3 regions of the Enterobacter cloacae complex sp. HYC003_NIDB genome follow, and region 3 is predicted to be linked to each of the others. Evidence: predicted binding sites of a transcription regulator. Region 3 holds the regulator's gene; each other region holds the start of a gene.

Region 1 (10,655 bases), 1.7 Mb from region 3:
TTTACGCCCCGGTGACAGCGCTAAACCGATTGTTTACGACGTGGAAGTTCTGCGTGACGGTCAAAGCTTCAGCGCCCGTCGCGTGGCGGCCATCCAGCATGGCAAACCCATCTTCTACATGACCGCCTCGTTCCAGGCGCCAGAGCCGGGCTATGAGCATCAAAAAAAGATGCCGTCTGCCCCGTCGCCGGACGATCTGAAATCGGAAACCGAAATTGCCCGCGCTCTCGCGCATCTGCTGCCGCCGCAGGTAAAAGAGAAGTTTCTGTGCGATAAACCGCTGGAGATCCGCCCGGTCGAATTTCATAACCCAATGAAGGGGCATACCGCTGAGCCCGCCCGCCAGGTGTGGATCCGCGCCAACGGCAGCGTACCCGCAGATTTACGCGTGCATCAGTACCTGCTGGGGTATGCGTCGGATTTCAACTTCCTGCCGGTTGCGCTACAGCCGCACGGTGTGGGCTTCCTCGAAAAAGGGATGCAGGTAGCCACAATTGACCATTCCATGTGGTTCCACCGTCCATTCGATATGAACGAATGGCTGCTTTACAGCGTGGAAAGTACCTCTGCGTCCAGCGCGCGCGGCTTTGTACGCGGGGAGTTTTACACTCAGGATGGCGTGCTGGTGGCTTCTACCGTGCAGGAAGGTGTGATGCGTAATCGCGGGTGATGTAAAAAGCCCGGTGGCGCTGCGCTCACCGGGCCTGCGAATTGTGCTTTTTCAGGCCGGGTAAGGCGAAGCCGCCGCCCGGCAAGGCACTCAAATTATGCGTTATAGGCATTCTCGCCGTGGCTGTTGACGTCCAGGCCTTCGCGCTCCTGCTCTTCCGGCACGCGCAGCCCAACGGTCATATCAGCCAGCTTGTAACCGATAAAGGCCACAACACCGGACCAGACAACGGTGATCGCGATGCTTTCCAGCTGTACCAGCACCTGATGCATCATGGTCACGCCTTCTGCGTAACCCACACCGCCCAGAGATTGGGCAGCAAAGATACCGGTCATGATACAGCCGACGATGCCGCACACACCGTGTACGCCGAATACATCACACGGATCGTCAACGCGCATAACACGTTTCAGTGCGGTAACGCCCCACAGCCCCGCCAGTCCTGCGACGATACCGATCAGCAGCGCACCGCCCACGCCCACGTAACCGCACGCTGGCGTAATACCTACCAGACCGGCAATCGCCCCGGAACAGGCACCCAGCAGCGATGGCTTGCCGCGAACGGCCCACTCGCCAAATACCCATGAGAGGATAGCGCCGGCGGTTGCCACAACGGTATTCACGAAGGCCAGCGCGGCGATTTCGTTAGCGGCGCTGGCTGAACCTGCGTTGAAGCCGAACCAGCCAAAATAGAGGATGGCGGTGCCGGTAAAGACCATCGGCAGATTGTGCGGCTTGAATGCTTCCTTCCCGAAGCCCACGCGCTTACCAATCAGGTATGCGCCTACCAGACCTGCTACCGCGGCGTTGATGTGCACAACGGTACCGCCCGCAAAGTCCAGCGCGCCATGGGAAGCCAACAGACCACCTCCCCAGACCATATGCGCAATCGGGATATAGGAGAGCGTCAGCCAGACCACCACGAAAATCAGTACCGCAGAGAAGCGGATACGCTCAGCCAGCGCGCCCACAATCAGCCCCACGGTGATGCAGGCGAATGAGCCCTGGAACGCGACATGAATATACTGATAAAAACTGCCCATCACCGCGGTCAGTTCGATATTTTTCAGCATCGCCCAGTTAACGTTGCCGAAGAAGGCGTTGCCCTCCCCGAAGGCCAGCGAGTAACCGTAAACCACCCACAGCACACACACCAGCGCGAACGTGACGGCAACCTGCGTCAGCATGGAGAGTACGTTCTTGCCGCGGATCAGGCCGCCGTAAAACAGCGCGATCCCCGGAATCGTCATGAACAGCACCAGCGCGGTGCAAATCATCATAAAGGCGTTATCGGCTTTGTCTGCCACAGCAGGTGCAGCCATTGCCAGGCCCGGCAGCAGTGCCAGCGAACCCAGACCTGTTTTCATTGTTGCTTTCTTCATTTTCTCGATCCCTATCACTGTGTGCCAGGAGTTACTTACAACGCCGCTTCGTCAGATTCGCCGGTACGGATGCGAATGACGCGCTGTAGTTCGGCAACGAAAATTTTGCCGTCGCCAATTTTTCCGGTGTAGGCTGCTTTGCTGACGACATCAATCACCTCATCAAGCTGATCGTCGGCAATCGCCACATCAATCTTCACTTTTGGCAGGAAGTTAACGCTGTATTCCGCCCCGCGATAAAGCTCGGCATGACCTTTCTGACGCCCAAAGCCTTTCACTTCGGTGACAGTCAGTCCCTGAATACCCATGGAAGACAGCGCTTCACGCACGTCTTCGAGTTTGAATGGTTTGATTACCACCGTAACCAGCTTCATATATCCCCTCCAGTCAGAATTCGGTAATGGCCGCAGCTAACACGAAAGGGATATTGCAAAGGGTGTGCCAGAAGTGAAAGGTGAGGAGGAAAGCGCCGCGGCGCGGATGCGCCGGGAAGAGGCGAAAAAAAACGCACCATGGCAGTGCAGGGTGCGTTTCAGTTTTGCACCAACGGTTAAGTCTGTTAGCGCATTGCCTTGTTATGGTGCATCAGGCGCTGAGTGACTCTTCCTCGCGCGCGCTGGCGGCCAGTTCGTCGCCTGCCAGCTGCAACTGATACATCTGCCAGTAGCGTCCTTTTGCCTCAAGCAGCGCTCTGTGCGTCCCCCGTTCAACGGCCTGGCCACGGTGCAGCACCAGAATGGTATCGGCATCGACGATGGTTGAGAGGCGGTGGGCGATTACCACCAGCGTAGTGCGATCCCGCACGGCAGCCAGCGCCTGCTGGATCGCCTGCTCGGTACCGGAGTCAATGCTTGCGGTCGCTTCATCCAGAATTAACACCTGTGGCGTCTCAATCAGCACGCGCGCCAGCGCAAGAAGTTGCTTTTGCCCGACCGAGAGATTATTGCCCTGCTCACCCAGCCGGGTATGGATCCCCTCGCTTAACCCGCGCGCCAGATCCGCAAGCTGCACCGTTTCCAGCACCTCCCATACCTGCTCAGGCGTGAAAGGTCGTCCCAGCGTCACGTTGGCATAAAAGGTATCCGCCAGTACCACCGGATCCTGCTGCACCATCGCGACGCCCTTACGTAACGCGTTGTGGCTAAGCGCGGCAAGCGGCCGTCCGTCCAGACGGATCTCCCCTTGCGTCAACGGATAGTAGCCCATCAGCAAACTGGCGAGCGTGCTTTTGCCGCTGCCGGTATGCCCAACCAGGGCGACAAAACCGCGCGACGGTACCTCGAGGTTGATATCCTGCAAGACAAGCTGGTCGTCGCGGTAGGCAAACGAGACATGATCAAACGCTATGGATCCACTTTCCAGCGGGCGTTCGTCATCGCCATAGGTCTGACGCGGCCTGTCCATCAGCTCGAATACACGTTCGCCCGCGACCACTGCCTGTTGCAGCATCGATTGCTGCGTGGTGAGTTCAATCAGCGGTTCGTTAAGGCGTCCAAGGTAGCTGATAAATGCGTACAGTACCCCCACCTCGATGGTTCCGCGCGTCGTCAGGCCAAACAGCATCAACAGCCCGCACAGCACCAGCGCAGAGAAGAGGCTCAGCAGCGGGCGTAACAGGAAGCCATCCAGCCGTAACGTCTGCATCCGCGCCATATAGTGCGAGCGGCTGGCTTCTCCCATTCGCTCGCCAAAACGCGCCTGCTGGCGAAACTGCTGGATAACGCTCATGCCGTTGATCACTTCGTTGAAGCCATCATTGATATCTGCGAGGTAAGCGCGCACGCGACGAACAATCGGCGTGCTGTAGCGCTGGTAAATTACCATCACAATCAGCACCGCCGGGAAAATAGCGATCGCCACCAGCGCCATACGCCAGTCCAGGCTGAACATCGCCACCAGCATCGCGCCAATTAACGCGGCACTGCGCAGAACCGTTGCGACAACGGTTACATAGAGGTCGCGGATCACCTCGGTGTCATTGGTGACGCGCGAAATAACCTGTCCGACCGGCTGGGTATCAAACTCGCTCAGCGGCTGGCGCAGCGCGGCATCCATCACATCCGTGCGTAGCTGCTGGACCACGCCCACGGCGGCCCGGTTAAACAGCAGCGACTGCGCATAGTGCAGCCCCGCCGCCGTCAGCTGTAGGCCGACATACGCCACGCCCAGCCCCGCCACCAGCCCCAGCGGCAGATAGTTTTTCGCCACCATATTGTCGATGAAATAGCTGATAAGCAGCGGACCGGTCACCTCCGCAATCGCGGCGATCCACAGCAACAGCACGGCGATGGAAAGCGGTTTGCGCCACGGCGAGCCATAGGCCAGCAGCCGTTTTAACGTCGGCCACATCTGTCCAAACTTACGCATCGGCGACCTCCTCATCCAGCGCGGCTTCAAGCTGTTGATAGCGGTACATATCCCGATACCATCCGGTCTGCGCGGCGAGCTGCTCATGCTGACCACGCTGAGCAATATGCCCGTGCTGAAGCACCAGAATTTCACTGGCTTCGGTAAGGGCCGACAGACGGTGCGCGCTGATGATGACCGTGCGCCCCTCTCCCCACTGGCGAAGGTTATGCAAAATTTGATGTTCAGTACGCCCGTCAACTGCGGACAGCGCATCATCCAGTATCAGGATCTCAGCATCCAGCAGCAGCGCGCGGGCAATAGAGATACGCTGTTTTTGTCCGCCGGAGAGCATAACGCCCCGCTCACCCACTTCCGTATCGTAGCCCTGCGGCAGGCGCAGAATATCCTCGTGGACGCTGGCCAGACGCGCCACGTGCTCGATCTGGTCCTGTGTCGCCGTCGGACACCCGAGCGCGATATTGTTGGCAATGGTGTCTGAAAACAAAAACGGCGTCTGGCTGACGACCGCCAGGCGGCTGCGCCAGTCATCCAGCAGCAGACGTGGCAGAGGGACGTCGTGGAAACGGATATCGCCTTCGCTCACGTCAAAATGGCGCTGAATCAGTGACAGAATGGTGCTTTTACCGGAACCCGTCGGGCCACAGATGCCCAGCATCTGACCAGGACGCAGCGTGAAACTGACGTTCTCAAGCACCGGATGTTCCGTTTGCGGGTAGATAAAGGCGCGGATATCAGCCTTGAGAATACCCGGACCTTCCGGCACCGGCTCGCTGCCATCGTTCACGACCGGCACTTCCGCCAGCATGGCGCGGATACGGCTGTAAGCGGCGCTCCCGCGTTCAACGATATTAAACATCCAGGCCAGCGCCAGCATCGGCCAGATCATCAGCCCAAGGTACATCGCAAAGCTGGTTAACTGCCCGAGGGTCATAGTGCCTTGCACCACCATCCAGCTGCCGCCGCCCACTGCCAGCAGGTTCGCCATGCCAATCGCAATATAAATTGTCGGATCGAAACGGGCATCAATACGCGCCACGCGCATGTTTTTCGCGCCGGTATCGGCGGCGTCGGCGGCAAACAGCGCGGACTGGCGGTCTTCCAGACCAAACGCTTTAATCATGCGGATGCTGGTCATGCTCTCCTGGGTGCGATCGTTCAGCGACGAGAACGCCGCCTGCGCCAGCTTAAAGCGTTCATGGAGCTGCTCGCCGTAGCGGTTAATTGCCAGCGCCATCAGCGGCATCGGCAGCAGCGCCAGCAGCGTGAGCTCCCAGCTAATTTGCGTAGACATCACAATCAGTACCGCACAGCCCATCACCAGGGAATCCACCAGCGTTAGCACCCCTTCACCGGCGGCAAACACCACGCGGTCTACATCGTTAGTGGCGCGGGCGATGAGATCCCCGGTACGGTGACGCAGATAAAACTCAGGGTGCTGGCGGCTCAGCTGGCGGTAAAAGTCCTCACGCAGCTCAACGGCAAGCTGATAGGACGCGCCGAACAGCAGCACGCGCCAGACATAACGCAGCAGGTAAACCACCACGGCCGTCAGCACCAGCGTACCGCCCCACATCATCACCCGTGCGGCGGTGTAATGTTGTTCCGTAACGCCATCCACGACGTAACCCACCACTTTGGGCGGGATCAGTTGCAGAATGGCAATGATAATAAGCAGGGCCACCGCGCCGAGGTAGCGTTGCCACTCCCGACGAAAGTACCAGCTTAATTGGGCAAATAATCGCACGCGGTCTTTTCCTGAAGGTATTTTAAGAAGTTATTCAATGGGTAACGCTGTGGTGTATTTAATCTGTTCCATGGCGAAACTGGAGGTGACATCGGACAAGCCTGGTACGCTATTGACCAGCCGCTTGTAGAAATCATCGTAGCGCTTCATGTCTGCCACCTGAACGCGCATCAGATAGTCGTATTCCCCCGCCATGCGCCAGAAGCCGAGCACTTCGGGCATGTCGGAAACCTGGGTGACGAAGCGGCAGTACCATTCGCTACTGTGATGCTGCGTTTTTATCAGGACGAAGGCGGTCAGTCCAAGCCCCAGTTTTTCGGGATCCAGCAACGCCACGCGTCCCAGCAGAATGCCATCATCTTCCAGCTTCTTGAGGCGCTTCCAGCACGGTGTGGTGGTCAGATTAACGGCATCTGCCAGCGCCTGCAAAGAGAGGGTGCAGTCGCTTTGCAGCAAAGAAAGCAGCTTACGATCAATTTTATCTAACATAGCCACCTCGAAGAGAAAATTATTCTCCTTACATTCTATTTTAAAGGTCAGATAGCAACAATTTTTTCTGTGCTTTTCGCTATGCTGGGCACAAAATGACAAACGGATAACTACGATGAATAGCACCTGGGTTAAACATGCCATCAGCGAAATAAATGCCGACTATCAGCGCTCGGCAGACACCCACTTGATCCGCCTGCCTCTGCCTGGGTTTCCCGGCATTCAGCTTTACCTGAAGGATGAAAGCACCCATCCTACCGGCAGCCTGAAGCATCGCCTGGCGCGTTCACTCTTTTTATACGGTTTATGTAACGGCTGGATCAAAGAAGGCACCACGATTATTGAATCGTCGTCCGGATCAACTGCCGTCTCCGAAGCCTACTTTGCCCGCCTGCTGGGCCTCCCGTTTATCGCCGTGATGCCCTCCTGCACGGCGAAACGTAAAGTCGAACAGATCGAATTTTACGGCGGACGCTGCCACTTTGTGGAAAGCGCCTGCGAAATCTATGCGGCCTCCGAAATGCTGGCCCGCGAACTGAATGGTCACTATATGGACCAGTTTACCTTCGCCGAGCGCGCCACCGACTGGCGCGGCAATAATAACATTGCGGACAGCATTTTCCGCCAGATGACCCACGAGCCGCATCCTGTTCCCTCTTACATTGTCATGAGCGCGGGCACGGGCGGAACCTCCGCCACCATCGGACGTTATATCCGCTGTCAGGGTTATGATACGCAGCTGATGGTGGTTGACCCGCAAAACTCGGTGTTCCTCGATTACTGGCAATCCCGCGATGCCAGCCTGCGCAGCCCCGTGGGGAGCAAGATCGAAGGGATTGGTCGCCCGCGCGTCGAACCCTCGTTCATTCCGGACGTTGTGGATGAGATGCTCCGCGTGCCGGACGCCGCCAGCGTCGCGACGGCGCACTGGCTGGAGACACAGCTTGGCCGTAAAGTCGGGGCTTCCACCGGCACCAATATGTGGGGCGCGCTACAGCTGGCCGCGAGGATGCGCGAAGAAGGCCGTACCGGCTCTGTCGTCACGCTGCTGTGTGACAGCGGGGAGCGCTACCTGGACACCTATTACAACGCAGAATGGGTGCAGGCAACTATTGGCGATGTAGAACCGTGGAAAGCGCAGATTTCGCAGCTGGTGAAATAAAAAAAAGCCAGGCTAAAGCCTGGCTTGCTGGAAGGGTCTCACTATTCGGGGGAATATGGGAGGTTATTTTTGTCCAGCCAATGCGTCAAAAAATGGGACACCGCTTCGTTACGACAGTGTCCGATAACCGGTAAATGCGGGAGCGCGGCAATAAGTTGCGGCATCGCGTTCCCCATAATCAGTCCACGACCCACGCTGCTCAGCATCTCGTGGTCGTTCATGGCGTCACCAAAGGCCATACAGTCCTGCATCGTCAGCCCCAGATGATCGCTCAGCACCGCCAGCGCAGATCCTTTGTTACAGCCCACCGGCAGCACTTCAAGGCAGTCCACCGCCGAGAAGGTCAGGTGCGCCCGGTCGCCCAGCGCCTCGTTAAGCTGAATACGCAGGCGGCAGAGATCGTCGTGATCGCCACAGAAGCAGATCTTGGTCACCTTGTGTGCCGGAATGCGGCGCAAATCGATAAGCTGATATTTAAAGCCGCTGTAAACGTGAGCGTGCAGCAAGGCCGGGATCTCACGCCCGGTAAACCAGCCTTCATCATTAAAAACATGCACGCTGGCCTGCGTATCCCAGGTGCTGTGCAGGACAATGTCCGCCACTTCCGGATTCAGATCCTGACGGTGCAGCATATTGCCGTCGACGGAGTGAATGCGCGTCCCGTTGCCGGTGATCAGGAACGCATCGAGGGCAAATGTTCCCAGCAGATGGCGCATCTCGAGAACATGACGACCAGTGGCAAACGTCAGGGTGACTTCACGCTCGCGCAGGCGCTTAAGTGTGTTCAGGGTTTTCTCCCCTAAACGGTGATCCGGCATTAACAGCGTGCCGTCCATATCAAATGCAGCGAGCCGAGCCATAATTACTCCCGAAATGTGATGCGGTTAACTTGTGCATCAGTATTACGTGAGATATACGGAAGTAATAGTGAATAGATGATAATTATTGTTCCGGGTTTTTCATGCGCCAGCTTAATCGTCTTAACCAGTATCAGCGTCTGTGGCACCCCTCCGCCGGCGCACCGCAGCAGGTTACCATCAGTGAACTTGCCAGCCGCTGCTTTTGCAGCGAGCGACATGTTCGCACCCTGCTGCGCCAGGCGCAGGAGGCGGGCTGGCTAAGCTGGCACGCCCGCTCCGGACGAGGTAAGCGTGGGGAATTACGCTTTCACGTCACCCCGGATTCGTTGCGTAATACGATGATGGAAGAGGCCCTGAAAAGTGGACAGCAGCACAACGCGCTGGAGCTGGCCCAGCTCGCGCCTGAAGATTTGCGATCGCTGCTGCATCCGTTTATGGGCGGGCAGTGGCAGAACGATACGCCGACGCTGCGTATTCCCTACTATCGCTCGCTGGAGCCGCTTCAGCCGGGGTTTCTCCCTGGCCGGGCGGAGCAGCATCTGGCGGGACAGGTATTCTCAGGTTTGACACGTTTTAATGGTACCAGCAGTGAACCCACGGGCGATCTGGCGCATCACTGGGAAATCTCCGCTGACGGCCTGCGCTGGCATTTCTACATTCGCTCCACCCTGCACTGGCATAACGGCGATAAAATAGAGACGGCACAGCTCCGGAAAAGCCTGACGGCGCTGTTATCGCAGCCCGGCATGGGCACGCTTTTCCGCAGCGTCTTACGTATCGAAACCACGCATCCGCAGTGCCTGACGTTTATTCTTCATCAACCTGACTACTGGCTGGCGCACAGGCTGGCAACCTACTGTAGCCGTCTGGCGCATCCCGATTACCCGGTGGTGGGCAGCGGTCCCTTTCGGCTGAGCGTTTTTGAGCCTGAACTGGTGCGTCTGGAAAGCCACGAGCAGTATCACCTTGGCCATCCGTTGCTTAAGGCTATCGAGTACTGGATCACGCCCCAGCTTTTTGACTACAGTCTGGGCACCAGCTGTCGCCACCCGGTGCAAATCGCCATTGGCGAGGCCGACGAGCTGGCCAGCCTGCGGCTGGTGAGTAACAGCACCAGTCTGGGTTTCTGCTACCTCACGCTGAAACAGAGCCCGCGTCTGAGCGAACTTCAGGCAAAGCGGCTGATTAATATCATTCATCTCTCAACGCTGCTGCACACGCTTCCCCTGAACGAAGGGCTCATCACCCCTACCGAGGAACTGCTTCCCGGCTGGGCGATCCCCCAATGGCCTGATTTAACCGACGTTGCGCTGCCAGAGGCATTGACGCTCGTCTACCACCTGCCGGTTGAGCTTCACACCATGGCCAGCCAGTTAAAAGCATACCTTGCGCGGCAGGGTTGTGAACTGACCGTCATCTTTCACGACGCCAAAACGTGGGACGGGTGCCAGCAGCTTGCCGATGCAGACATCATGATGGGAGACAGACTGATTGGCGAAGCGCCAGCGTACACGCTTGAGCAGTGGCTCCGCTGCGATGCGCTCTGGCCGCATCTGCTGAGCGCACCGGCATACGCCCATTTGCAGGCCACGCTGGATGCGGTGCAGACGCAGGCCGACGAACGTGACCGACACGCAGGACTTCAGGCTATCTTCAGCCGGTTAATGGAGACAGCCGTCCTGACGCCGCTCTTTAACTACCAGTATCAAATCAGCGCGCCTCCGGGCGTCAACGGCATACGCCTTAACACTCGCGGCTGGTTTGACTTCACCGAAGCCTGGCTTCCTCCCCCAAACGCGTGAAGAAGCTGGTCGCCGCTTTAGCCAGGCGTTAACATGACGCTTTTACTGTAACTGTCGAGATGATCTATGAAACGTGCCGTCGTCGTGTTCAGCGGAGGACAAGATTCCACCACCTGCCTGATTCAGGCGCTTCACCAGTATGATGAAGTGCACTGCGTCACTTTTGATTATGGTCA
Region 2 (10,655 bases), 550 kb from region 3:
CAGAAAGTCCATCTTTCAGGAGCCACAGCATGAACCGGATCCGCATTGAGAAAGGCACGGGCGGCTGGGGCGGCCCGCTGGAGTTCGACGCCACCGAAGGCAAAAAGATCGTCTACATCACCGCGGGCGCGCGCCCGGCGATCGTCGACACGCTGCGCGAGCTGACCGGCTGGGAAGCAGTCGACGGTTTCAAAGAGGGTGAGCCGCCGGAAGCGGAAATCGGCGTGGCGGTAATCGACTGCGGCGGCACCCTGCGCTGCGGCATCTACCCGAAGCGCCGCATTCCGACGGTGAATATTCACTCCACGGGCAAATCAGGCCCGCTGGCGCAGTACATCCTTGAGGACATTTATGTCTCGGGCGTGAAGGAGGACAACATCACGCTGGTAAATGGCACATCCGCACCGCAAAAAGCGGCCCCGCGCGAGTACGACACCAGCAAAAAAATCACCGAGCAGAGCGACGGCCTGCTGGCGAAGGTCGGGATGGGGATGGGGTCCGCCGTGGCGGTGCTGTTCCAGTCCGGGCGCGACACCATCGACACGGTGCTGAAAACCATTCTGCCGTTTATGGCGTTCGTCTCGGCGCTGATCGGCATCATCATGGCCTCCGGCCTCGGCGACTGGATTGCCCACGGCCTCGCCCCGCTCGCCAGCCACCCGCTCGGCCTGGTGACGCTGGCGCTGATCTGCTCCTTCCCGCTGCTGTCGCCGTTTCTTGGCCCGGGCGCGGTGATTGCCCAGGTCATCGGCGTGCTGATTGGCGTGCAGATTGGTCTGGGGAATATTCCCCCGCACCTCGCCCTGCCCGCCCTGTTTGCCATTAACGCTCAGGCGGCGTGCGACTTCATCCCCGTCGGGCTGTCGCTGGCGGAAGCGCGCCAGGAGACCGTGCGCGTGGGCGTCCCCTCCGTGCTGGTGAGCCGCTTCCTGACGGGCGCGCCAACGGTGCTAATTGCCTGGTTTGTCTCCGGCTTTATTTATCAATAAGAGGTTCCTGCCATGACCGTGATTTACCAGACCACCATTACCCGCATCGGCCAGAGCGCGGCCGATGCGCTGAGCGACCAGATGCTGATCACCTTCCGCGAAGGCGCCCCGGCAGATATCGAAGAGTTTTGCTTTATCCACTGCCACGGCGAGTTAAACGGCGAGCTGAAGGCCGGTGGCCAGCTGGAGCTGGGCAAGGCGCGCTATGCCGTAACCGCCGTCGGTGACGTCGCCGAGCAAAACCTGCGCGAGCTGGGGCACATCACCTTGCGTTTCGACGGCCAGCCGCGGGCGGAGTATCCCGGCACGGTTCACGTTGAGGGGCCGGTTCCGCAGGCTGTCACCCCAGGCTGCACGTTAAAATTTATTTCGTAATAAAGGAGAGACACATGAGTCAGGTTGCCGTTGTCATTGGTGGGGGACAAACCTTAGGCGAGTTCCTCTGCCATGGGCTTGCCGCAGAGGGCTACCGCGTGGCGGTCGTGGATATTCAGAGTGAGAAAGCCGCCCGCGTAGCGGACGCCATCAACACCGAATTTGGCGAAGGGATGGCGTATGGATTTGGCGCCGACGCCACCAGCGAGCAGAGCGTGATGGCGCTGGCCCGCGGCGTGGATGAGATTTTTGGTCGCACCGATCTGCTGGTCTACAGCGCGGGGATTGCGAAAGCGGCCTTTATCAGCGATTTCGAACTGGGGGATTTTGATCGCTCGTTGCAGGTGAATCTGGTGGGCTATTTCCTCTGCGCCCGCGAATTTTCCCGTCTGATGATCCGCGACGGTATTCAGGGTCGCATCATTCAGATCAACTCAAAATCGGGGAAAGTGGGCAGCAAGCACAACTCCGGCTACAGCGCGGCGAAGTTTGGCGGCGTCGGGCTGACGCAGTCTCTGGCGCTGGATCTGGCCGAATACGGCATAACCGTGCACGCGCTGATGCTGGGTAACCTGCTGAAATCCCCGATGTTCCAGTCCCTGCTGCCGCAGTATGCCGCCAAACTTGGCATCAAAGCAGAGGACGTCGAACAGTACTACATCGACAAAGTGCCGCTGAAGCGCGGGTGCGATTATCAGGACGTGCTGAACATGCTGCTGTTTTACGCCAGCCCGAAAGCCTCGTACTGCACCGGGCAGTCGATTAACGTCACCGGTGGGCAGGTGATGTTCTGAGTTCATTCCCCGGTGGCGCTGCGCTTACCTGGGCTACAATCCCCGTAGGCCGGGTAAGGCGCAGCCGCCACCCGGCAGTTAAGGAGCCGATATGGTCACCGCACTCATCACCGTCGCCGCCCTCGCCTGGCTTTGCCAGATGGCGTTTGGCGGCTGGCAAATCCATCAGTTTAACCGCGCCTTTGATGCCCTGTGCCAGAAAGGCCGCGTGGGCGTCGGGCGTTCCGGCGGCCGCTTTAAACCGCGGGTTGTCGTCGCTGTTGCGCTGGATGAAAACAATATGGTTTGCGATTCCCTCATCATGCGCGGCGTAACGGTGTTTGCCCGTCCGACCAAAATCCAGGCGATCGACGGCATTTCGCTGCATGAATTACAACCTGATGTGATCTTCCCCCATGATTCACTCTGTCAGAATGCACTATCATTAGCGCTTAATCTGAAACATGGATAATTTCGTTGTGAAAGTTATAAACTTGCGGAATTATCATTTCGCAACGTAAGGAACGAAGCGCCTATGAAACCACGTCAGCGGCAGGCGGCCATACTTGAGCATCTGCAAAAGCAGGGAAAGTGCTCGGTAGAGGATCTGGCCCACTACTTTGACACCACCGGCACGACAATACGCAAGGACCTGGTGTTGCTCGAAAACTCCGGCGCCGTCATTCGTACCTACGGCGGCGTGGTGCTCAATAAAGACGAAGCCGACCCGCCTATCGACCACAAAACGCTGATCAATACTCACCAGAAAGCGCTGATTGCCGAAGCCGCCGTCAAATTTATCCAGGACGGCGATTCCATTATCCTCGACGCAGGCAGTACCGTCCTACAGATGATCCCGCTGCTCAGCCGCTTTAATAACATCACCGTGATGACCAACAGCCTGCACATCGTCAATGCCCTGTCAGAGTTCGATAGCGAGCAGACCATCCTGATGCCCGGTGGCACCTTCCGTAAAAAATCCGCGTCGTTTCACGGGCAGCTGGCGGAGAATGCCTTCGACCACTTCAGCTTCGATAAGCTGTTTATGGGCACGGACGGCATCGACCTCAACGCGGGCGTGACCACCTTCAACGAGGTGTTCAGCGTCAGCAAAGCGATGTGCAACGCCGCGCGGGAAGTGATTTTGATGGCGGACTCGTCGAAATTTGGCCGTAAAAGCCCCAACATTGTCTGTAGCCTTGAAAGCGTCGATAAGCTGATTACCGACGCAGGTATCGATCCGGCATTTAAAAAAGCGCTGGAAGCGAAGGGCATCGACGTGATCGTAACCGTAGAGAAAAATGAGTGATTTTCTGTTAAACGCAGGCCGTCAGACCCTGCTGCTGGAGCTACAGGAAGCCAGCCGCCTGCCGGAACGTCTGGGTGAGGATTTTGTTCGTGCAGCCAACACCATTATCCACTGCGAGGGCAAAGTGATCGTGGCGGGTATCGGTAAATCCGGTCATATCGGCAAGAAGATTGCCGCGACGCTTGCCAGCACCGGCACCCCGGCGTTCTTCGTGCATCCTGCCGAAGCGCTGCACGGCGATCTGGGGATGATCGAAAGCCGCGACGTGATGCTGTTTATCTCCTACTCCGGTTCAGCCAAAGAGCTGGATCTCATCATCCCTCGCCTGCAAGAAAAATCGGTGGCCCTGTTAGCGATGACCGGCAAATCCCGTTCGCCGCTGGCGCTGGCCGCGAAAGCAACGCTGGATATTTCCGTTGAGCGCGAAGCCTGTCCGATGCACCTGGCACCGACCTCCAGCACCGTCAACACGCTGATGATGGGCGACGCCCTGGCGATGGCGGTGATGCAGGCGCGCGGTTTTAATGAGGAAGATTTCGCCCGCTCCCATCCTGCGGGCGCGCTTGGGGCTCGTCTGCTCAACAAAGTTCACCACCTGATGCGCACGGACGATGCCATTCCTCAGGTCAAACTCGACACCAGCGTGATGGACGCCATGCTGGAGCTGAGCCGCACCGGGCTGGGGCTGGTTGCGGTATGCGACAATGACCGCCAGGTGAAGGGCGTCTTCACCGACGGCGACCTGCGCCGCTGGCTGGTGGGCGGCGGCAAGCTGGAGGCGCGGGTATCCGAAGCAATGACCCAGGGCGGGCTGACGCTGAATGCCGACAGCCGCGCGATTGAAGCCAAAGAGGTGCTGATGAAGCGCAAAATCACCGCCGCGCCGGTGGTGGACGAGCACGGCAGGCTGTGCGGCGCGATCAACCTGCAAGACTTCTACCAGGCGGGGATTATTTAACCCTTCAGCCCCAGACGTTTCGCCAGCCTGTGAAGGTTGGCGACGTCCATCTCCAGCGCCCGCGCGCACGCCGCCCAGCTGCGGTTATTCTGCTCCAGCGCGCGGGCGATCATCTGACGCTGGAACGCATCCGTCGCCTCGCGCAGGTTTTCGTTCACGCTCTCAGGTATCACCGGCTTCACGGGCGGCATCGTTTCCTCATGCAGCGCGAAATGGCGCGCATGAATAACCACTTCATCCCCCGAACGCGTTGCCCGCGCCAGCACCACCGCGCGGTGGATCGCATGTTCCAGCTCACGCACGTTACCCGGCCAGCCGTAGCTCAGCAGGTGCGTCCTCGCGCCGGGACTTAGCACCACGCGGGAAAGCCCCATTTTGAGCCGACACTGTTCGCAGAAAAAGCCCGCCAGCAGAACCACATCCTCGCCCCGCTCGCGCAGCGGCGGCACCGTGAGCGGGAACACGCTCAGACGGTGGAACAGATCGGCGCGGAAATTCCCCGCCAGCACCTCTTCGCGCAGATCGCGGTTCGTCGCCGCCAGCACGCGCACATCCACGCGTAAGCTGCGATCGTCTCCCACGCGTTGAATATCGCCATACTGCAACACCCGCAGCAGTTTGGCCTGGAGCGAAAGGGAGAGTTCGCCAATTTCATCGAGGAACAGCGTGCCGTTATCAGCCATTTCGAACTTGCCGCTGCGGTTGCTGATCGCCCCGGTAAAGGCCCCTTTGACGTGTCCGAACAGCTCGCTTTCCGCCACGCTTTCCGGCAACGCCGCGCAGTTGAGATAGACCAGCGGATTCACCGCACGGGGCGAGGCTTCGTGGATCGCTTTTGCCACCAGCTCTTTACCGGTGCCGGTCTCCCCGAAGATCAGCACGTTCAAATCAGACGCGGCGACAATCTCAATCTCTTTTTTGAGCTGCGCCATGCCCGGCGAAAGGCCGATCATTTCGGTGTGCGCCACCTGCTCAAACGCCGTCGGGCTACCCGGAAGAATATTCTGGCTCTCCAGCTGTTCTATCAGCAGGGCGTTGTTCAGCGCCCCGGCCGCCAGCGCGGCAATCAGCCGTAGCTCTTCGTCGCTGAAGGTATCGAACTGATCAGGCGACATGCCGTCGAGGGTTAACGCGCCAATCAGGTTCTGCCCCGCAAACAGCGGCAGGCCGATACAGGCGTGCACCTTCAGGCTCTCCTGTCCGGGGATCAGGCCGTCGTAAGGATCGGGCAGATCGCTGTCTGCCGGGAAACGCACCACGTCACCCGCGCGGGCGATGGTTTCCAGACGCGGGTGGCCCTCCAGGGTAAAGCGCCGCCCGAGTACGTCCTTCGCCAGACCGTCGATAGCCAGCGGAATAAACTGCCGCCCTTCGTAACGCAGCAGCGCCGACGCATCGCAATCCAGCACGTGGCGCAACGTGGAGATCAGCCGCTGAAAGCGGTCCTGATGACCAATACCGGTTTGCAGTTCTATGGCGATCTTCGCCAGCACATCTACGGAAAAGCTCATCTCTGCCTCACTGTCATTTTGACAATACATAGTGTCATATTGACAACTTTTAAGATAGTCAAAATGACTACCCACTAAAGAGCATCGAAACGAAAACACATTATTTTCAATAAGTTAAAAAGTTGGCACGCAACTTGATATATGACAGTCATCTTATTTGAAAACGCCGTATTAAGTTGAGGTTGCTATGTCTATTCTGGTTAAAAATAACATTCATTGGGTGGGTCAACGTGACTGGGAAGTACGTGATTTTCACGGGACGGAATACAAAACGCTGCGCGGCAGCAGCTACAACAGCTATCTCATTCGTGAAGGTAAAAACGTCCTGATCGATACCGTCGATCACAAATTCAGCCGCGAGTTCGTGCAGAATCTGCGCAGCGAAATCGATCTGAATGAGATCGACTACATTATCATCAACCACGCGGAAGAGGATCATGCCGGGGCGCTGACCGAGCTGATGTCCCACATTCCGGATACCCCGATCTACTGCACCACCAACGCCATTGACTCCATCAACGGCCACCACCACCATCCGGAGTGGAACTTCCACACCGTGAAAACCGGCGACACGCTGGATATCGGCAATGGCAAACAGCTGATCTTCGTGGAAACCCCAATGCTGCACTGGCCGGACAGCATGATGACCTACATGACCGGTGACGCGGTGCTGTTCAGTAACGACGCCTTCGGCCAGCACTACTGTGACGAACGTCTGTTCAACGACGAAGTGGATCAGACCGAGCTGTTCGAACAGTGCCAGCGCTACTACGCCAACATCCTGACCCCGTTCAGCCGTCTGGTCACGCCAAAAATCACCGAGATCCTCGGCTTCAACCTGCCGGTGGATATGATTGCCACCTCCCACGGCGTGGTATGGCGTGAAAATCCAACCCAGATTGTCGAACTGTACCTGAAGTGGGCGGCGGACTATCAGGAAGATCGCATCACCATCTTCTACGACACCATGTCCAACAACACCCGCATGATGGCGGACGCCATTGCCCAGGGCATCAACGAAGTTGACCCGAACGTGGCGGTGAAAATCTTCAACGTGGCGCGCAGCGATAAGAATGAGGTATTGACCAACGTCTTCCGCTCCAAAGGCGTGCTGGTGGGTACCTCCACCATGAATAACGTGATGATGCCGAAAATTGCCGGACTGGTAGAAGAGATGACCGGCCTGCGCTTTCGTAACAAACGCGCCAGCGCCTTTGGTTCACACGGCTGGAGCGGCGGCGCGGTAGACCGTCTCTCCACCCGTTTACAGGATGCCGGTTTTGAGATGTCCCTGAGCCTGAAGGCGAAATGGCGTCCGGATCTCGACGCGCTGGAAATCTGTCGTCAGCACGGTCGCGACATTGCCCGCCAGTGGGCGCTTGCGCCGCTGCCGGAAACCGCACCCGCCGCGGCAGTTACGCCGAAAGCTGTAGCAGAAGCCGCTCCTGCCGCTGCCGACCTCGGCCCTTGCATGCAGTGCAGCGTCTGCCAGTGGATTTACGATCCTGAGCTGGGCGAGCCGTTGCAGGATGTCGCGCCGGGTACGCCGTGGAGCGAGGTGCCGGACAACTTCCTCTGCCCGGAATGTTCCCTCGGGAAAGACGTCTTTGATGAACTGGCAACGGAGGCAAAATGAGCCACGGCATCGTCATTATCGGCTCGGGCTTTGCCGCCCGCCAGCTGGTGAAAAATATCCGCAAACAGGATGCTAACGTGCCGTTGACGGTGATCGCCGCCGACAGCATGGATGAGTACAACAAGCCTGATTTAAGCCACGTCATTAGCCAGAATCAGCGCGCCGACGATCTCACCCGCCAGACGGCGGGGGAGTTCGCAGAACAGTTTAACCTGCGTCTGTTTCCGTACACCTGGGTCACCGATATCGACGCCGACGCCCACGTGGTGAACGCGAAAGATAAAACCTGGCAGTACGACAAACTGGTGCTGGCGACGGGGGCATCGGCGTTTGTGCCGCCGGTTGAGGGCCGCGAGCTGATGGTCACGCTCAACAGCCAGCAGGAGTATCAGGCCAGCGAGACCCTGTTACGCGACGCCACGCGGGTGATGATTGTCGGCGGCGGACTGATTGGCACCGAGCTGGCGATGGACTTCTGCCGGGCGGGAAAATCCGTCACCCTGGTTGACCACGCGGCCAGCATTCTGTCAGCGCTGATGCCAGCAGAAGTAAGCAGTCGCTTACAGCATCGTCTGACCGACATGGGCGTGCATCTGCTGCTGAAATCGCAGTTACAGAGCCTAAGCAAAACCGAAACCGGCATTTGTGCGACGCTCGACCGCAACCGCAGCGTGGAAGTGGATGTGGTTATTGCGGCGACGGGGTTGCGCCCGGAAACCGCGCTGGCGCACCGCGCGGGCGCAGAGATCAATCGCGGCGTGAAGGTGGACAGCTACCTGCAAACCACCCAGCCGGACATTTATGCCCTGGGCGACTGCGCGGAAATTAACGGCCAGGTGCTGCCGTTCCTGCAACCGATTCAGTTAAGCGCCATGTTCCTGGCGAAAAACCTGCTCGGCGGCAACGCCCCGGTGAAATTACCCGCCATGCTGGTGAAGGTAAAAACGCCGGAACTACCGCTGCATCTCGCAGGTGAAACGCAGCGTCAGGATCTGGACTGGGAGATTGTCCTTTCGCCTCAGGGCATGGTGGCGCGCGGCACCGATACCGACGGTCAGATGCGCGCCTTTGTCGTCAGCGAAGACAGAATGAAGGAGGCCTTCGCGCTGCTGAAATCGCTACCAGCTTAACCCTCGTCATGCCGGGTGGCGCTCCGCTTACCCGGCCTACAGTACTGCCACGCTTACTTAACCTTTGGATTTTGTTGTCCACCGCCCCGATGTCCCGGGGCTTTTTTTATCGCTACACTTTCAGCGTCAGGAGCGCACCACCAGCGCGTCATAACCGCGCCAGCGATAGTTCGCCATCGAGATCAGCCAGCAGGCGACAAACAGCCCGACCACCACAAATCCGGCATCGCCCAGGTTATCGTTCACCGCGCCAATCAGATCCCACACGCCGCCGCTGAGGGCGAACTTGTCCATCAGCAGACCCAGCGCTTCCAGGCCGCCGATAAACAGCGCCACCACCACCGAAGTGCCGGTGATGGTCATGTTGTAGTAGAGCTTGCGCTGCGGCTTGTTAAACGCCCAGCCGTAGGCACCCACCATCAGCAGGTTATCGAGCGTATCCACCAGCGCCATGCCGCTGGCGAAGAGCGCCGGGAAGATCATGATCGACCACACCGACATCCCGCTGGAGGCGCTGGCGGCGGAGATCCCCAACACGCCGATTTCGGTGGCGGTGTCGAACCCCAGGCCGAACAGGAAACCGACCAGGTACATCTGCCAGCTTTTATTGACGAGGCGGAAGGTTTTGCCGAACAGCCAGTTCATGACGCCGCCCTGTGCAGGCAGCGTGATGTCGCCCTGCACGGGATTGCCGTGTTTCAGCGCCTGAAAACTGCGCCAGACGCCGCGCAGGATCACCATATTCACCAGCGCCATCGCCAGCAGGAAGGTGGCGGAGACGGCGGTGCCAATCAGGCTGCCGGTTTCGTGGAACCATGCCATGTTTTTCTGAAACGCCGTGGCGGTCGCGGCGATAGCAATGGAGGCCAGCACCACGATGGTGGAGTGTCCGAGGGAAAACCATGCGCCCACGCCGGACGGGCGCTTGCCCTGCTGCATCATTTTACGCGTCACGGTATCAATCGCGGCGATATGGTCGGCATCCACCGCATGACGCAGTCCATAGCACCACGCCAGCAGGCTGGCGGCCATCAGCGCCGTACTGCCGCTAAAGGTGTGCCACGCCAGCCCCCAGGCCAGCAGGTTAGCCATCCCGAGAGCCAGCAGCAGGCACGCTGCACGAGGTTCATTGCGTAAAAGTCGTAACATTTTAAGTCCCTTGTGAACATGATCGGGCGGCAGCAACCACCGCCTGCCCGAAGGAGATCGCTCCGTCGCCTGCGGGCAGGCGCGAAGGAAAAAGAAGCGTGAAATCAGAAAGGTAATGACGAAGGCGCGCGCGCAGCAGGCGGTTGTGAAGGACGCCGCCGCTGAAGCACACCGTAGAGAGCGACCGTCGGCGGGCATGCGTTGCCGCCAGTTCGCTCAGCCCTTTTGCCAGCGCATCGTGAAAAGCCCAGGCACGCTCGCCGGGTTCCGCCCGCCAGGTAAGCCACTGTTGCCAGAACAGCGCAAGGTTATCCGTCTGGAGCGTCACCGGATGATCAACCCCTGCGCAGCGTTCGGCCAGCGCCTCCAGCCGGCACGCGGCTTCGCCCTCATAGCGTTGCGTTTCAATGCCCAGCGCACAGGCCACGGCGTCGAACAGACGACCACAGGAGGAGGCCCGCGGCGCATTGATACCGCGCGACACAGCCGTTGCCAGCAGCAGCCAGTTTTGACGCTGTACCACCTCAGTTTCCGGGTACTGCTGCCAGTCAGGTACGAACGCCAGACAGTGGGCGAGCAAATTGCGCCACGGCTGTTTTGCCGCCAGATCGCCCCCCGGCAGCGCAACGGCTGGCAGACCGCCCAGCCGTTCGCAGTCGCGATAGTTCACCCGCAGGCACTCGCCGCCCCACAGCGCGCCGTTCTCGCCTATGCCGATCCCGTCCAGGGTCAGGGCAATAACATTCCCGCCGTCGAGCGGCCAGCCATTCTCCGCCAGACACGCTGCCGCATGCGCATGATGATGCAGCACGGTCTCAACGGGCA
Region 3 (10,655 bases):
TCGGCACCAGCCTGCCAGAGCTGGCCACCGCCATCGCCGGAGCGCGTAAAGGGGAAGATGATATCGCCATCGGCAATATCATCGGCTCGAATATTTTCAATATCGCAATCGTGACAGGGCTGCCGGCGCTAATCTCGCCGGGGCCGTTTAACCCTATGGCTTTCACGCGCGATTACGGTGTGATGCTGCTGGTCAGCGTGATTTTCGCCCTGCTCTGCTGGCGGCGAAAAGAGCAGATCGGCAAAGGCGCAGGCGCGCTGCTGACGGGTGGATTTATCGTATGGCTGGCGATGCTGTACTGGCTTTCGCCTCTTCTCTCTGGGTAAACGGAAACGCATTATGTCGCAAATAGAATTGCAGCCGGGTTTTGACTTTCAGAAAGCAGGCAAAGACGTTCTGGAGATTGAACGTGAAGGTCTGGCGCAGTTAGATCAGTACATTAATCAGGATTTTAGTCTGGCCTGTGAGAAGATGTTCTACTGTGCCGGCAAAGTCGTGGTGATGGGGATGGGCAAATCCGGCCATATCGGACGCAAAATGGCGGCGACCTTTGCCAGTACCGGCACGTCGTCATTCTTCGTTCATCCCGGTGAAGCCGCGCACGGTGACCTCGGCATGGTTACGCCGCAGGACGTGGTTATTGCGCTGTCCAACTCCGGGGAATCGAATGAAATCCTGGCGTTGATCCCGGTGCTGAAGCGTCTGCACGTACCGCTGATTTGCATGACCAGCCGACCGGAAAGCAGCATGGCGCGTGCGGCGGATATTCACCTGTGCGTGAAAGTGCCTAAAGAAGCCTGTCCGCTGGGGCTGGCGCCGACCTCCAGCACAACCGCCGCGCTGGTCATGGGCGATGCCCTTGCCGTTGCGCTGCTGGAAGCCCGCGGTTTTACGCCTGAAGATTTTGCCCTGTCTCATCCCGGCGGCGCGCTCGGGCGCAAACTGCTGCTGCGGGTTAACGATATTATGCACACTGGAGATGAGATCCCGCACGTGAGCAAAGAGGCCTCTTTGCGCGACGCGTTACTGGAGATCACCCGTAAAAACCTGGGCATGACGGTTATCTGCGACGATCTGATGAAGATTCAGGGCATTTTCACCGACGGCGACCTGCGCCGGGTATTCGATATGGGTGTGGATGTCCGAACGCTGGGCATTGCTGATGTGATGACGCCAGGCGGGATCCGCGTCCGTCCGGGCACGCTGGCGGTAGATGTGCTGAACCTGATGCAGTCCCGTCATATTACCTCAGTGATGGTTGCCGATGGCGACCAACTGCTGGGTGTGGTACATATGCATGATCTGCTGCGCGCTGGCGTAGTGTAATGAAGGATAAGACAATGAGTAATGCGGGTGCATCCCTTGCAACCTGTTATGGCCCGGTGAGCGCCCACATGATGGCAAAGGCGGAAAATATCCGCCTGTTGATCCTCGATGTGGATGGTGTGCTCTCCGACGGTCTGATTTATATGGGCAATAACGGCGAAGAGCTGAAAGCCTTTAACGTTCGCGACGGTTACGGTATCCGCTGTGCGCTCACGTCCGGAATTGAAGTTGCAATCATCACCGGGCGGAAAGCTAAACTGGTAGAAGATCGGTGTGAAACGCTGGGCATTACCCATCTCTATCAGGGGCAGTCTGATAAGATGGTAGCTTTCCGGGATCTGCTGGGAAAACTGGCCATTGCACCAGAGAATGTGGCATACGTCGGGGATGATTTGATCGACTGGCCAGTGATGGCGGAGGTGGGTCTGAGCATCGCCGTGGCTGACGCGCACCCGCTGCTGATCCCGCGTGCTGATTACGTTACCCATATTCACGGTGGCCGCGGCGCCGTCCGTGAAGTCTGCGATCTGCTTCTGCTGTCGCAGGGCAAGCTTGATGAGGCGAAAGGGCAATCGATATGAGTAAAACCAGACGTTGGGTTATCATTCTGCTTGCGCTTGTCGCCCTGGTACTGATTGGCGTCAACCTCGCTGACCGCGATGATACGCAAGCGGAAGTGGTTAACACGAGCGACCCGACCTATAAAAGCGATCACAGCGACACCGTGGTCTATAGCCCGGAAGGCGCACTGAACTATCGCCTCGTTGCTCAGCATGTAGAATATTTTTCAGATGACGGTACCTCGTGGTTTACCCAACCGGTCATGACCACCTTTGATACGGACAAAGTGCCGACGTGGTCTATCAAGTCTGACCGGGCAAAACTGACAAATGACCGTATGCTTTACCTGTATGGTCACGTTGAAGTCAACGCCCTGACCGCTGACGCGCAACTGCGAAAAATTACGACGGATAACGCCCAGATCAACCTGGTCACCCAGGATGTCACGTCGCAGGATCTAGTCACCCTGTATGGCACAACATTTAATTCCAGCGGTTTAAGAATGCGCGGGAACTTACGCAGCAAAAACGCCGAGCTGATTGAAAAGGTTAGAACCTCCTATGAAATTCAAAACAAACAAACTCAGCCTTAAAGTTGTTATCGCCAGCGCGCTGCTGGCGGCCAGTCTTCCCGCGCTTGCTGTGACTGGCGATACCGAACAGCCGATTCATATTGAATCCGATACCCAGTCTCTGGATATGCAGGGTAACGTCGTCACCTTTACCGGCAACGTCGTCATGACCCAGGGCACAATTAAAATCAACGCCGACAAAGTGGTCGTTACCCGTCCGGGCGGCGAGCAGGGCAAAGAGATTATCGATGGTTATGGCAACCCGGCCACCTTCTACCAGATGCAGGACAACGGCAAGCCGGTGAAAGGCCATGCCTCGCATATGCATTATGAACTGGCGAAGGATCTGGTCATCCTGACCGGTAATGCTTACCTGGAACAGCTGGACAGCAATATCAAAGGCGACAAGATCACCTATCTGGTGAAAGAGCAGAAAATGCAGGCCTCCAGTGAAAAAGGCAAACGCGTCACGACCGTGCTTGTGCCTTCGCAGTTGCAGGACAAGAACAACGGTCAGGCTCCGGCACAGAAAAAGAGTAACTAATTCGTTATGGCAACTTTAACTGCAAAAAACCTCGCGAAAGCGTATAAGGGCCGCCGCGTCGTCGAAGATGTCAGTCTGACCGTCAACTCCGGCGAAATCGTGGGTTTGCTTGGCCCTAACGGGGCGGGTAAAACCACGACCTTCTACATGGTGGTGGGCATCGTCCCGCGTGACGCCGGCAACATCATCATCGATGATGAAGATATCAGCCTGCTGCCGCTTCATGCCCGCGCGCGTCGTGGCATCGGCTATCTGCCGCAGGAAGCGTCTATCTTCCGCCGCTTAAGCGTGTTCGACAACCTGATGGCCGTGCTCCAGATCCGTGACGATCTGACCAGCGAGCAGCGCACTGACCGTGCGAACGAGCTGATGGAAGAGTTTCATATCGAACATCTGCGTGACAGCCTCGGCCAGGCGCTGTCCGGTGGTGAACGCCGCCGCGTTGAGATTGCGCGCGCGCTGGCAGCAAACCCAAAATTCATCCTGCTGGATGAACCGTTTGCGGGCGTTGACCCCATCTCCGTTATCGATATCAAACGTATCATTGAGCACCTGCGCGACAGCGGGCTTGGCGTACTGATCACGGACCACAACGTTCGTGAAACGCTGGCCGTGTGTGAGCGCGCCTACATAGTGAGCCAGGGCCATCTGATTGCCCACGGTACGCCGCAGCAAATCCTCGAAGATGAGCATGTTAAGCGCGTGTACCTTGGGGAAGACTTCAGACTCTGATAGGGTAGAGGTTAAGTCACGCCGAACCGGAGAAAAACGCTCTGAACATGAAGCAAGGTTTGCAATTACGGCTCAGCCAGCAACTGGCCATGACGCCGCAGCTACAGCAGGCAATCCGTCTGTTGCAGCTGTCCACGTTAGAACTCCAGCAGGAGCTCCAGCAGGCGCTGGACAGCAATCCGCTGCTGGAGCAAACCGATCTTCATGACGAGGTAGACGCCCAGCAGACGCAGGACACAGAAACGCTCGACTCCGTAGATGCGCTTGAACAGAAAGAGATGCCGGACGAACTGCCGCTGGATGCCAGCTGGGATGAAATCTACACCGCGGGTACCCCTTCCGGGACGCGCGCAGACTACCAGGACGATGAACTCCCGGTCTACCAGGGCGAAACCACCCAGTCGCTTCAGGACTACCTGATGTGGCAGGTAGAGCTGACCCCTTTCTCCGATACCGATCGCGCCATTGCCACCTCGATTGTCGATGCCGTTGACGACACGGGCTATTTGACCGTGACGCTGGACGAGATTCTGGAAAGCATCGGCGATGACGAGATTGAACTGGAAGAGATCGAAGCCGTTCTGAAACGCGTTCAGCGTTTCGACCCGATAGGTGTCGCCGCGAAAGATCTGCGCGACTGCCTTCTGATCCAGCTTTCGCAGTTTGCCAAAGAGACACCGTGGATTGACGAAGCCCGGCTCATCATCAGCGATCATCTGGATCTGCTGGCGAATCACGACTTCCGCACCCTGATGCGCGTCACACGCCTGAAAGAAGAGGTGCTGAAGGAAGCGGTGAATCTGATCCAGTCGCTCGATCCGCGTCCGGGGCAGTCGATCCAGACCAGCGAACCGGAATATGTCATTCCTGATGTGCTGGTGAGAAAACACAATGGCCGGTGGGTCGTTGAACTGAACGCCGACAGCATTCCTCGCCTGCAAATCAACCAGCAATACGCCTCCATGTGCACCAGCGCCCGTAACGACGCTGATAATCAATACATTCGCAGCAACCTTCAGGAAGCACGCTGGTTGATCAAGAGCCTGGAGAGCCGTAATGACACGCTGCTGCGCGTCAGCCGCTGTATTGTCGAACAGCAGCAGGCGTTCTTTGAGCAGGGCGAAGAGTTTATGAAACCGATGGTGCTGGCAGACATCGCCCAGGCCGTCGAGATGCATGAATCAACCATTTCCCGCGTGACCACGCAGAAATATCTGCACAGCCCACGCGGTATTTTTGAGCTTAAGTATTTCTTCTCCAGCCACGTGAACACCGAAGGCGGCGGCGAAGCCTCGTCAACGGCTATTCGCGCACTGGTGAAGAAGTTGATCGCCGCGGAGAACCCCGCGAAGCCACTCAGTGACAGTAAGTTAACCACCATGCTGTCCGATCAGGGTATTATGGTGGCACGTCGTACTGTCGCGAAGTATCGAGAGTCTTTATCCATTCCGCCGTCTAACCAGCGTAAACAACTGGTTTGACACAACCGATAAGGAAGACACTATGCAGCTCAATATCACCGGACATAACGTCGAGATTACTGAGGCTTTACGCGATTTTGTAAACACTAAGTTTGCGAAACTCGAGCAGTATTTCGAGAGGATCAACCAGGTCTATGTTGTGTTGAAAGTGGAGAAAGTGACGCATATCTCGGATGCGACCCTGCACGTCAACGGAGGGGAACTCCATGCCAGTGCGGAAGGGCAAGACATGTACGCGGCTATCGACGGCTTAATTGATAAGCTTGCGAGACAGCTCAATAAACATAAAGATAAACTGAAACAACACTAATTGTCCGGGCAGTTAACGGGTGCAGGACGGCCTGTTGTGAAACACAACAGGCCATTTGTACAGTTAGCGCTTAGGTGAAATTATGATAAACAACGATTCCGCTCTTCAACTGAGCAATGTCCTTAACCAGGATTGTACCCGCAGTGGCGTTCACTGCCAGAGCAAAAAACGTGCGCTGGAAATCATCAGTGAGCTGGCCGCAAAACAGCTGGGTCTGCCGCCGCAGATCGTGTTTGAAGCCATTCTGACCCGTGAAAAAATGGGCAGTACTGGCATCGGCAATGGCATTGCGATCCCGCATGGCAAGCTGGAAGAAGATACGCTGCGTGCCGTGGGGGTGTTTGTGCAACTGGAAACGCCTATCGCTTTTGACGCCATCGATAACCAGCCTGTGGATCTGCTTTTCGCGCTGCTGGTTCCTGCCGATCAGACCAAAACCCACCTGCACACGCTGTCGCTGGTTGCCAAACGTCTGGCGGATAAAACCATTTGTCGTCGACTGCGCTCAGCCCAAAGTGATGAAGAGCTTTATCAAATTATCACTGAAGCAGAAGGCAATCAGGATGAGGCATAATCGGGAAAGGGCCTTCAGTACGGCTGCCCTGAGGAGAAACGGAACATGGTGCTGATGATCGTCAGCGGTCGTTCGGGGTCCGGGAAGTCCGTGGCCCTGCGCGCGCTGGAAGACATGGGATTTTACTGTGTAGATAACCTGCCGGTAGTGTTGTTACCCGATCTGGCGCGGACGCTGGCGGACAGGCAAATCTCTGCCGCCGTCAGTATCGACGTGCGTAACATGCCGGAATCGCCGGAAATCTTCGAGCAGGCAATGAACAGCCTGCCGGAATGCTTCTCGCCTCAGCTCTTGTTCCTGGACGCTGACCGCAACACGCTGATCCGTCGCTACAGCGATACACGTCGTTTGCATCCGCTCTCCAGTAAAAATCTTTCGCTGGAAAGCGCCATCGATAAAGAGAGCGATCTGCTTGAGCCGCTGCGTTCCCGGGCCGACCTGATTGTCGACACCTCTGAAATGTCCGTCCACGAGCTGGCGGAAATGCTGCGTACGCGCTTACTCGGCAAGCGCGAGCGCGAACTGACGATGGTGTTTGAATCCTTCGGCTTTAAGCACGGCATACCTATCGATGCGGATTACGTTTTTGATGTGCGTTTCCTGCCGAACCCACACTGGGATCCGAAACTGCGTCCGATGACCGGTCTGGATAAGCCGGTGGCGGCGTTCCTCGACCGACACACAGAAGTACACAATTTTATCTACCAGACGCGAAGCTACCTTGAGCTATGGTTACCTATGCTGGAAACAAACAATCGCAGCTACCTGACGGTGGCGATTGGCTGTACCGGCGGTAAACATCGTTCGGTCTACATTGCCGAACAGCTGGCCGATTACTTCCGCTCACGCGGAAAGAACGTTCAGTCCCGTCATCGCACGCTGGAAAAACGTAAAACATGACCGTAAAACAAACCGTTGAGATCACCAACAAGCTGGGCATGCATGCACGCCCGGCAATGAAATTGTTTGAACTGATGCAAGGTTTTGATGCGGAGGTGCTGCTGCGCAACGACGAGGGAACCGAGGCAGAAGCCAACAGCGTGATTGCGCTACTGATGCTGGATTCTGCCAAAGGCCGTCAGATTGAAGTTGAAGCCACCGGCCCGCAGGAAGAAGAAGCGCTGGCGGCAGTGATTGCCCTGTTCAACGCCGGGTTTGACGAAGACTAACGTTCGCCATGTCGGCGGGTAGCGCTGCGCTTACCCGCCCTACCTAAGATTATTTCGCTCCATAAACCCTTCCCCACCCAGCTGACGCATCTGGCGCATAATCCACGCCTGGCGGCTTCGCACATAGCCTGACGGGGCGCTGGCCTTAAAACGCAGCGGGTTCGGCAGCACGGCGGCAAGCAGTGCCGCTTCGGACATAGTCAGCCTGCTGGCGGGCTTGCCAAAATAGCGCTGCGATGCCGCTTCGACACCAAATACGCCGTCACCAAATTCCGCGATATTCAGGTAGACGGTTAAAATGCGTTTTTTGCTCCACACCGTCTCGACGCCCAGCGTCAGCCCGGCCTCCAGCCCTTTTCTCACCCAGCTGCGACCGTCCCATAAGAACAGGTTTTTTACCGTCTGCTGAGAAAGCGTCGATGCGCCGCGGACGCGGTTTTCATGACGTTCATTATGATCCAGCGCCTTCTCGATAGCCGCCACGTCAAAACCCCAGTGCTCCGGGAATTTCTGATCTTCTGCCGCAATGACCGCCAGCCCCATCCACGGCGAGATTGCATCCATGCTGACCCAGTCAGAATGGGCAACATAGCCAAAATCACCTGAGAGCCAGGCGCTAATCTGCCGCTCTGCCATCACGGCCGAGAACGGGACGGGCAGGATGCTGAACAGCGCAATACCGCCGCCCCAGAACACGGCCAGGACCAGCACAATACGCAGCAGGATCCGTTTTAACCACCCGCCGGGGGAGAATTTACGACTCATTCGGTCAGGACCAGCACTCTGTCCACCAGCTTTTCAATGCCTGCGGCAGCCTCGGCGATGTTCTGCGCCAGCATATACGCTGGCGTGGTGATGATCTTGTTGTCCTCGTCCACCACAATGTCGTCTACCGGACATGGCACGTGTTCGCCGCCCATATCCTCGACAATCTCAGCGGTATCAATGTCGGTTCCGATCGTGAGCCGCAGCGGGAAATCAAAAATTTTCGGCAGCATGGCCGGCGCAATGCAGATAAAGCCCTGCGGCTTACCTGCCGCATGCATCGCCAGCGATAGCGCTTTCAAATCGGGATCGACATGACACGCCGTGCCTTCCGTTGCAAACGTGCTCAGGTTTTTCGCCGCGCCAAAACCGCCCGGCACGATGAGCGCATCAAGCTCAGCGGCATCGGCCTGTGCCAGCGGGTGAATATCGCCGCGCACAATACGCGCCGCTTCAATCAGCACGTTACGGCTTTCCGCCATTGGCTCGCCGGTGAGATGATTAATCACGTCTGCCTGGGTTTTATCCGGGGCGAAGCAGATAACGTCTGCTCCCTGGCGCGATAATGCCAGCAGCGTTAATACGGTTTCATGTATCTCTGAACCATCGTAAACACCACATCCGCTCAGCACGACACCAATCTTTTTCATTCTGACGATCCTTCTATGCAACTCGCTGAAGCACATTAAAAATTCTGATTAAAACGCTATGCTTCACACATTTCACTGATTCATGTAACAAACTGTTTAAGATTTGCTATCTTATCTGCGTGCGGCCTCAATTTTCAGGCGGCGTCCATGCGAAAACAACCCATAAAAATCAGGCGCAGCCACGATTTCCCTGGTGTTGGCGCAGTATTCGCGCACCCCGGTATAGCCGGGGTCATTTTTTTCTGGCATCCACCCAGGCTTTCAGCACTGCCACATCGTTTTGCCACTCTTGTTTCATCTCTTCGACCCAATCACCTACGTTATCTTCCCAGGCAGGTAAATCAGGAGACTGAATCTGTTGGCCCAGCTGCTGGAGATGGCGTAACCCGACAGATCCTGCCGCGCCTTTGATTTTATGTCCCTCTTCGACGATGCCCTTCTGGTCACGCGCCGTCAGGTTGGATTCGAGCACGTTCAGATAGCCCGGCATCATTTTTTCGAACACGGCGAGGCCATCGGTGATCAGTTTTGGTCCCACCAGATCGATATACTGCTCCAGCATGGCGGTATCCAGTATCGTTTGGGCTTTAGTGCTATCAACAGACGTCATGGTGCTCTCCTCTTCATCACAGGTATCCCAGAACTTCTTGATCATCGCCGTCAGGGCGGGTACCGCCAGCGGCTTGCTGAGCACATCGTCCATACCGGCCTCAAGATACTCTTTTTTATCTTTCAACACGTTTGCGGTCAACGCCACCAGCGGCGGCAGCTCGTCAGGAGCATATTTACGCGTCAGCTCGCGGGAGATATCCAGCCCGGTCATGTCCGGTAGCTGAATATCGAGCAGCACCAGGTCATACTCGCCCGGCGTGAACATCTCCAGCGCGGCTTTGCCGGTCATCGCCACATCCACGCTGTTACCGAGTTTTTCCAGTACCGACCGGGCGACAATGACGTTCAGCTCAATATCTTCCACCAGCAGGACGTGCAGGGCTGGCAGCGGCATATCGTCGTTCTCAAACGTATCTTCCACCTCTTCCGCCACGGCAGGCGCGTGGACGGTAAGCGTAAAGGTGGAGCCTTTACCCGGCTGGCTGGCAACGGTGATATCCCCGCCCATACTTTTCGCCAGACGTTTCGACACCGCCAGTCCAATGCCCGTACCGGTCGCCGGTTTACCGCCGTGGCTGTCTTTAACCTGATAATACATGGCGAAGATCTTATCCTGCTCCTCCTGAGGAATGCCGATACCCGAGTCCTCAACTTCAAAGTGCAGCATGTCGCCTTCGTCATAGCGAATGCGCACCGCAACCTGCCCCTTCTGGGTAAACTTCACGGCGTTGCTGATGAGGTTCCACAGGATCTGACGCAGACGCGTGCCGTCCGTCACCACTTTATGCGGCAACGGCAGCGTTGGCTCCATCACAAAGCTCAACCCTTTTTGCTGAGCCTGTAAACCTGACAGGTTTTCCAGGTCCGCGAGGAAACCGGTAAAATCAACCGGCTGGTTGTCGAGCTGAACTTTACGGCGTTCCATCTTATCCATGTCGATAATATCATTGAAGATATTGCCCAGCGTGACCGCCGAGACGTGGATCGTTTTCAGGTATTTTTCCTGCTCGCTGGTCAGCTCGGTATCCAGCAGAATGCGGCTCAGCCCCACAATGCCATTCAGCGGGGTGCGCAGTTCATGGCTGATGGTGGAGATGAAGGTGGTTTTATCCCGGCTGGCGCGTTCCAGCGCATCCTGATAGCGCTTACGCTCGGTGATATCACGGCCAAAGCCCATCAGACCATGACGTTTCCCCACCCGGTCGTAATAAGGCACTTTGCGGATCTCAAAGCAGGCTTTGCGCCCGTCAGGATAGTCCAGCCACTGCTCATAGGTCAGCGAAACGTTATGGCGGAAGACCTTTTCATCCGTCTCCATCACTTTTGCTGCCGCCTCTTCGGAATAGACATCCTGAGGTTT

What was found. Region 3 encodes sigma-54, which starts transcription at its own class of promoters, with help from an activator protein. Its sites were predicted from a motif close to GTTGGCACANNTTTCGCTNT; they were not measured.
Region 1: the regulator sigma-54 is predicted to act here: its motif matches at 2,479-2,498, upstream of glnK (P-II family nitrogen regulator).
Region 2: the regulator sigma-54 is predicted to act here: its motif matches at 6,037-6,056, upstream of norV (anaerobic nitric oxide reductase flavorubredoxin).

What each region holds. Positions count from the first base shown of each region.
Region 1 is NZ_CP114220.1:3,746,059-3,756,713, forward strand. Features, by position in the region: gene tesB (acyl-CoA thioesterase II) at 1-670, shown strand, start outside; gene amtB (ammonium transporter AmtB) at 766-2,052, opposite strand; gene glnK (P-II family nitrogen regulator) at 2,088-2,426, opposite strand; gene O1722_RS18040 (SmdB family multidrug efflux ABC transporter permease/ATP-binding protein) at 2,638-4,419, opposite strand; gene O1722_RS18045 (SmdA family multidrug ABC transporter permease/ATP-binding protein) at 4,412-6,166, opposite strand; gene O1722_RS18050 (Lrp/AsnC family transcriptional regulator) at 6,197-6,655, opposite strand; gene O1722_RS18055 (PLP-dependent cysteine synthase family protein) at 6,771-7,817, shown strand; gene cof (HMP-PP phosphatase) at 7,859-8,677, opposite strand; gene O1722_RS18065 (SgrR family transcriptional regulator) at 8,779-10,479, shown strand; gene queC (7-cyano-7-deazaguanine synthase QueC) at 10,546-10,655, shown strand, end outside.
Region 2 is NZ_CP114220.1:1,091,336-1,101,990, reverse strand. Features, by position in the region: gene srlA (PTS glucitol/sorbitol transporter subunit IIC) at 1-33, shown strand, start outside; gene srlE (PTS glucitol/sorbitol transporter subunit IIB) at 30-989, shown strand; gene srlB (PTS glucitol/sorbitol transporter subunit IIA) at 1,002-1,364, shown strand; gene srlD (sorbitol-6-phosphate dehydrogenase) at 1,379-2,158, shown strand; gene gutM (transcriptional regulator GutM) at 2,250-2,609, shown strand; gene srlR (glucitol operon DNA-binding transcriptional repressor SrlR) at 2,673-3,446, shown strand; gene gutQ (arabinose-5-phosphate isomerase GutQ) at 3,439-4,404, shown strand; gene norR (nitric oxide reductase transcriptional regulator NorR) at 4,401-5,915, opposite strand; gene norV (anaerobic nitric oxide reductase flavorubredoxin) at 6,103-7,551, shown strand; gene norW (NADH:flavorubredoxin reductase NorW) at 7,548-8,681, shown strand; gene O1722_RS05205 (HoxN/HupN/NixA family nickel/cobalt transporter) at 8,808-9,830, opposite strand; gene hypF (carbamoyltransferase HypF) at 9,832-10,655, opposite strand, start outside.
Region 3 is NZ_CP114220.1:538,805-549,459, reverse strand. Features, by position in the region: gene O1722_RS02600 (calcium/sodium antiporter) at 1-326, shown strand, start outside; gene kdsD (arabinose-5-phosphate isomerase KdsD) at 340-1,326, shown strand; gene kdsC (3-deoxy-manno-octulosonate-8-phosphatase KdsC) at 1,341-1,907, shown strand; gene lptC (LPS export ABC transporter periplasmic protein LptC) at 1,904-2,479, shown strand; gene lptA (lipopolysaccharide ABC transporter substrate-binding protein LptA) at 2,448-3,002, shown strand; gene lptB (LPS export ABC transporter ATP-binding protein) at 3,009-3,734, shown strand; gene rpoN (RNA polymerase factor sigma-54) at 3,782-5,215, shown strand; gene hpf (ribosome hibernation promoting factor) at 5,238-5,525, shown strand; gene ptsN (PTS IIA-like nitrogen regulatory protein PtsN) at 5,608-6,099, shown strand; gene rapZ (RNase adapter RapZ) at 6,145-6,999, shown strand; gene npr (PTS phosphocarrier protein NPr) at 6,996-7,268, shown strand; gene mtgA (monofunctional biosynthetic peptidoglycan transglycosylase) at 7,308-8,033, opposite strand; gene elbB (isoprenoid biosynthesis glyoxalase ElbB) at 8,030-8,683, opposite strand; gene arcB (aerobic respiration two-component sensor histidine kinase ArcB) at 8,916-10,655, opposite strand, start outside.